One region of the Pantoea alfalfae genome, then DNA from elsewhere that is predicted to be linked to it. Evidence: predicted binding sites of a transcription regulator. Region 1 holds the regulator's gene; the other holds the start of a gene.
What was found. The regulator CRP, encoded in region 1, controls carbon source genes, mostly activating them, when cyclic AMP is high. The targets are predictions, from matches to a motif close to ATGTGANNNNNNTCACAT.

Region 1 (3,414 bases):
AGTATGGTCTCAGCGGGGAGGGGCAGTCGCGTAAATATCTGCACACTTACGATGAGGCGGTGCCGTGGAATCAGGTGCCCGGCACTTTTACACCCTGGCAGCCGCTACCGCAGAACACCGATATTCTTTTTTATGAAGGATTGCATGGCGGTGTGGTGACAGCGCAGCACAACGTGGCGGAACAGGTCGATCTGCTGGTGGGCGTGGTACCGATTGTTAACCTGGAGTGGATTCAGAAGCTGGTACGCGACACTGGCGAGCGCGGTCATTCACGTGAAGCCGTAATGGATTCCGTGGTGCGCTCAATGGAAGATTACATCAACTACATCACACCGCAGTTTTCACGCACCCATATCAACTTTCAGCGCGTTCCAACCATCGATACCTCCAACCCGTTCGCAGCCCGCGCCATTCCGTCACTGGATGAGAGTTTTGTGGTGATCCACTTTCAGGCGCTGGAAGATATCGACTTCCCCTACCTGCTGGCAATGCTGCAGGGCTCGTTTATCTCGCACATCAATACGCTGGTGGTGCCCGGCGGCAAAATGGGTCTGGCGATGGAGTTGATCATGGGTCCGCTGGTGAAGCGGCTGATGGAAGGTAAGCGGATAGAGTAAGAGGTCAAAAGGGCCTTTCCAGACTAATGCCAATGCAGGATCAATCTGACAGCAGCGAAAATGCTTAACACGCAGGGAACCGGGTCAGAAAAGGAAAGCGTCCCGCGCCAGGGACGGCGCGGGACGAGCGGCCAGGGATTGGCTTAAGCGACTTTCCGATCTGACCCGGTTCCCAGCGCAGGCACAGTATCAACGCGGATTCCCTATGCAGGCACAATCTGACAGCGGACCGACACAAACCGCTCTGACCCTGTTCACAACGCAGGCACAATCTCAAAGCGGATTTCCGGACCAGGCACAGTCTTAAAGCAACCTGCATCAGATACTGGAAGTGAAGTTAGCAGGTCTGCAATAACCCCTGCGGCTACTAAAGTTCGATCACTTCATAGCTATGCGTAATGTTGACGCCTTTACCCAGCATGATGGCCACCGAGCAATATTTTTCAGCCGAAAGATCGACCGCGCGTGAGACCACTTTATCCTGGAGCGCTTTGCCACTCACGATAAAATGCAGGTTGATGTGCGTAAAGATTCGCGGCGCCTCTTCACGACGTTCTGAGGTCAGTTTTACTTCACAATCAGCCACATCGTTGCGGCCTTTTTGCAGAATTGATACCACGTCAATCGCGCTGCATCCACCTGCCGCCATCAGCACCATTTCCATTGGGCTGGGCGCTTTATCACCTGAATTGCCATCCATCAGTATCTGATGGCCGGATGAGGATTCTCCAAGGAATGTCAGCCCTTCTACCCATTTCACTCTTGCCTGCATGATTTTTGCTCCGGAATACGCTGTTTTGTCGCCAGAGTACGCTTTCGCCTGGTAAACAGCAATCCAGAGAAATCCGCCTGTAGCTGAAGCGAGACAACAGAAGACAGTCGGCAAAAGCTGTGCTACAAACAGTGCTGAAAATATTTTTCGTCACCCGATGGCGAAGCCGGGAAGAATGATGCGCACTGCGCCTGATGCGGCCCGAATAATTTCCTGAAAAGGAAACGCTTGAAGCTTTCACCGCCTGACAGGGAAAACTGCCCCCTGTATTTTGGGCACGATTACAACAGAGGATAATAGCGAATGGTTCTCGGCAAACCGCAAACAGACCCTACACTCGAATGGTTCCTGTCCCATTGCCATATTCACAAGTATCCATCCAAAAGTACGCTGATTCACCAAGGTGAAAAAGCAGAAACGCTTTACTACATCGTGAAAGGTTCCGTCGCGGTTCTGATTAAAGATGAAGAAGGCAAAGAGATGATTCTTTCCTACCTGAATCAGGGCGATTTTATTGGTGAGCTTGGCCTGTTCGAAGAAGGTCAGGAACGCAGCGCCTGGGTACGTGCGAAAAGCGCGTGCGAAGTGGCGGAGATTTCTTACAAGAAATTCCGTCAGTTGATCCAGGTTAACCCCGATATCCTGATGCGACTCTCATCGCAGATGGCGCGTCGCCTGCAGGTGACGTCTGAAAAAGTGGGTAACCTCGCTTTCCTCGACGTTACCGGCCGCATTGCACAGACTCTGCTTAACCTGGCGAAGCAGCCAGATGCCATGACGCATCCCGACGGCATGCAAATTAAAATCACTCGTCAGGAAATTGGTCAGATTGTGGGTTGTTCACGTGAAACCGTGGGCCGTATTTTGAAGATGCTGGAAGATCAGAACCTGATCTCCGCACACGGCAAAACCATCGTCGTTTACGGCACCCGCTAATTCCTGTCATCCACGGCGTGATGGCAACATCACGCCGTTATTGTTTGTGTTGGGCCGATGTGGCGTCGAATCATTTACCATCCTGAAGTCAATTATGCCTTGCGGCAAACGCTGGTGCTCTGTCTGCCGGTGGCGCTGGGCTGGCTGGCTGGCGACCTGCAAAAAGGTCTGCTGTTCTCATTAGTGCCCGCCTGCTGCAATATCGCCGGTCTCGATACGCCGCATAAACGCTTTTTCAAACGTCTGATTGTGGGCGGTAGCCTGTTTGCCCTCGGCAGCTTTCTGATCCAGTGGCTCACCCTGCATGCGATTCCACTGCCGCTGATCCTCTTCGCTATGCCTTTGCTGCTCGGCGTCACGGGTGAGATCAGCCCGCTGCATGGCCGTCTGCTGCCCGGCACCCTGATTGCCGCCATCTTTACCCTCAGCCTGATTGGCCGCATGCCCATCTATGTCCCCCCGCTGCTCTATATCGGCGGCACGCTGTGGTACGGGCTGTTTAACTGGTTCTGGTTCTGGCTGTGGAAAGAGCAGCCAATGCGCGAAAGCCTGAGCCTGATCTACCGCGAGCTGGCTAACTACTGCGACGCCAAATACACCCTGCTGACGCAGCTGACCGATCCGGAAAAGGCGCTGCCGCCACTGCTGGCCCGTCAGCAGAAAGTGGTCGATCTGATTAACACCTGTTATCAGCAGATGCATATGCTGTCGGCAAGCCGCGATCACAGCCATAAAAGGCTGACGCGCGCTTTCCAGGTGGCCCTCGATCTGCAGGAGCATATCTCGGTCAGCCTGCATCGGCCGGAAGAAGTCCAGAAGCTGGTGGAGCAAAGCCATGCTGAAGCGGTGATCCGCTGGAATGCCAAAACCATCTCGGCCCGGCTGCGGGTGCTGGCAGATAACATTCTTTATCACCAGTTACCCGACCGCTTTGCGATGGATAAACAGCTCGGCGCACTGGAGAAAATTGCCCATCAGCATCCCGATAATCCGGTGGGTAACTTCTGCCTTTATCACTTCAACCGCATTGCGCGGGTGCTACGCACCCAGAAACCGCTTTACCAGCGCGATCTGATGGCAGACCGCCAG
Region 2 (3,414 bases), 1.2 Mb from region 1:
TCAGCGGCACAAACCATGGCGTGATCGCCGAGACGGCATCCACGCCAAGGCGGGCGATCTGTTTGCCGAGCCGGATCGTTTCACGGGTCGAAATCTCGCCGATATGCGCCACGATGGCCGCACGGCCATTGACTTCATCGACGCAGGTGGTGGTAACGGCAATCTTCTCCTGCTCGTTCAGCACAAAGAACTCGCCGTTGGTGCCGCCACAGAAGATGCCGTTTCCGGCGTTGATCTGGCGTCTGACCTGCTCACGCTGCCTTACCGGGTCAAAGGCACCTTCACGGTCAAAGGTGGTGACGATGGCGGTCAGTACGCCGTTGATTTTCTTATTCATGACAATCCTCATTACGCCTGGCAGGAAGGGAACAGCGTCAGGTAGACGGCGCGCACATCATCGGCGGTGACCGCCATCGGCACGTTTTTCATGAGGCGCTGCACGTCGAGTGCCGCTTCCACTAAATAAGGCAGGTGATCCGGGCCGATGCCCAGCGCTTCCAGGCTGGCAGGCAACTGCAGCCGCGCAACCAGCGCGGTGAAGTAGTCGACCAGCGCGTGTGATTTCTCTTTATCGCTTAAACGGACGTCAGCGTCGGGCAGCAGGTCATAGGCCTGAGCGAATTTGCTCACTGCGGCCGGACGGACAAAGCGCATGCAGGGGGCCAGCAGAATGGCGTTGGCAACGCCGTGTGGCAGGTGATATTTGCCGCCAAGCGGATAGGACATCGCATGCACCAGATGCGTCCCGGCATGGGCAATCGATGCGCCGCCATAATAAGAGGCCCAGAGCATCTCCAGCCGTGCCTGCAGATTCTCCGGCTCGCGCAGCGTGGTTTCGAGATTCGCGAACAGCTTCTTCATCCCAATCAGCGCATAGTTGTCGCTGACCGGATTGGCAACGTTGGCGGTGAAGCACTCAATCAGGTGACACAGGGCATCAATGCCGGTAGACGAGGCGATGTGCGGCGGCATGCTGGTGGTGAGTTCCGGCACCAGCGCCACCACATCGGGCAGCATCACCGGTGAAATAATGCCGACTTTGGTCTCTTTCTCCGGGATCGCCAGAATCGCATTCGGGGTCGCTTCAGAGCCGGTGCCAGCAGTGGTCGGGATGAGCATTGAACGGGTGCGACGCTGCGGTTTTTCGCCTGCCAGCAGGGCGTCCAGCGACGGTGCGCCGTTGATGCACAGCACCGAGAGCAGCTTCGCCACATCCAGTACGCTGCCACCGCCGATGCCAATCACCATGTCGGCCTGGCGCTGCGAGAGCGTTTCTATAATCGCGGCCACATCATGCTGGCTCGGTTCAGGTGGAACGCTGTTGACCACGCTGATACGCGGGATCTGATCCCGGAGTTGCCCCATCAGCGCCTGTACCGCCGGAATCGCCTCAATGTTCCGGTCAGTGACCACGACTGCCGTCGCTATCCCATCCAGCAGATAGCGCATGTCGTTTAACGCCTGATAACCGCTGATCACCGTGCTGTTAATGTTCATTTCATACCCTTATTTCTGTCATGTCTGAGCAGATGATTAATTTTGCTCAGCGCAATGCGATGTCAGTCACTCTCTGTGGCTAATTTTATAAGGCATATCGATTTCGATTAATTTGAACTTGCTCACATATAATCAATCATGATTGAATATAATCAAATGCAGCGGCAATAGCCTGACAGGAGTGAGGATGGGCTCATCAGTATGGAAAACCCCGGTGCTGGTTATCGCCGATGACTTTACCGGTGCCAACGATGCAGGTAGTGGACTGGCACAGGCCGGTGCCAGTGTACATGTGCTGTTCGGCTCCGCAGCAACGTTACCCGACGAGGCGGCGGATGTACTGGTAATCAGCACCGACAGCCGGGCTGTCAGTGCCACTCAGGCTGCAGAGCGCGTTACGCAGGTGGTGCAGCATTACGCGGCACAGCTTCAGCAGGGCTGGCTGTTTAAAAAGATAGACTCCACGCTGCGCGGCAATATCGGGGCTGAAACGGTGGCGGCACTGCGCGCCAGCGGCAAAAGGCTGGCGCTGGTGGCACCGGCCGTACCGCGTCTGGGCCGCACCACACGTGAGGGCAGCGTGTGGGTCAATCAGCGGTTACTGACAGACACCGAATTTGCCAGCGATCCTAAAACCCCGATCCGCAGCGCCCGCGTCATTCATCAGATGCAGATCGACGGCATGGAGATCGATCTCGCGACGCTGCATAGCGATCGGCTTGATGCTGTGTTAGCCGAAGCAGATGGCGTCGTGGTAGTGGATGCCGAAACGGAGGCCGACCTGGCGCGACTGATAACCGCTGCGTCGCGGCTGAGTGAGACGCCCCTGCTGGTCGGGGCCGCCGGATTAAGCGATGCGCTGGGCGCTGCGCTCTCCGTTCGCCCGTCGCAACCTGTGCTGGCGATGGTGGGATCGATGAGTCGTCAGGCAGAGCAGCAGATCGCCGCGCTGCGTACTCAGCGCGCCGTTGAGGTCGTCGATGTCGATATCCGTCAGCTGTTTCAGCAGTCCGCCTGGCCTGAGCGGGATCGCTGGATCGAACAGGCGGCCACCGCACTGCGTGCCGGTCGCCATACGGTGATCCGCACCTGCCAGCATGCATCCCAGCGGCACGAGATCGAGGATCTTTGCCAGCAGCACCGCGTGACGCGCCAGCAGCTGGGTGAGGCGATCTGTCAGCTGCTAGGCGAAATCACCCTGAGTCTGTGTCGGGCACGGCTGCCGCATGCGCTCTATCTGTCAGGCGGCGACGTGGCGATTGCCGTCGCGCAGGCGCTGGGGGCCAGCGGCTTTAAAATTCAGGGTCTGGTGGCGGGCTGTGTGCCGCACGGGGTCCTGCTTAACAGTGAATTTACTCTGCCGGTGATGACCAAAGCGGGTGGCTTTGGTGATGAAAATACCCTGGTAGCAGCCATTAGTTTTATTGAGGAGAAGTCGAGTGAGTAAAATTATTGCGATCACCATGGGCGATCCGGCGGGCATCAGCCCGGAAATCATCATCAAAGCGCTCTCTGAAGGTGAGCTGAATGGCATCCCTGCCGTGGTGATTGGCTGTGCCAGTACGCTGCGCCGCATTATGGCGATGAACATCACCCCACAGGCCGAGCTGCGGGTGCTGGATCGGGTAGCCGATGCGCGCTTTGCGCCCGGCATTATCAATGTGATCGATGAGCCGCTGGCCGATCCCGACGCGCTGAAACCTGGCGTGGTACAGAAAGAGGCGGGGGATCTGGCGTGGCGCGGCGTGAAGCGTGCCACCGAACTGGCACTGGCCGGTGACGTGCATGCGATTGCTACCGCGCCGCTGAATAAAGAGGCGATGCACGCGGCGGGCCACCTCTACCCGGGTCACACCGAACTGCTGGCGCATCTTACCGACACCAAAGATTACGCTATGGTGCTCTATACCGATAAGC

Region 2: a site for CRP is predicted at 1,608-1,625, ahead of K6R05_RS15380 (iron-containing alcohol dehydrogenase). Genes of this name have one in related genera too.

What each region holds. Positions count from the first base shown of each region.
Region 1 is NZ_CP082292.1:430,034-433,447, reverse strand. Features, by position in the region: gene K6R05_RS02000 (phosphoribulokinase) at 1-617, shown strand, start outside; gene K6R05_RS01995 (OsmC family protein) at 985-1,389, opposite strand; gene crp (cAMP-activated global transcriptional regulator CRP) at 1,693-2,325, shown strand; gene K6R05_RS01985 (YccS/YhfK family putative transporter) at 2,383-3,414, shown strand, end outside.
Region 2 is NZ_CP082292.1:3,249,200-3,252,613, reverse strand. Features, by position in the region: gene K6R05_RS15385 (dihydrodipicolinate synthase family protein) at 1-337, opposite strand, end outside; gene K6R05_RS15380 (iron-containing alcohol dehydrogenase) at 349-1,497, opposite strand; gene dtnK (D-threonate kinase) at 1,685-2,944, shown strand; gene K6R05_RS15370 (D-threonate 4-phosphate dehydrogenase) at 2,937-3,414, shown strand, end outside.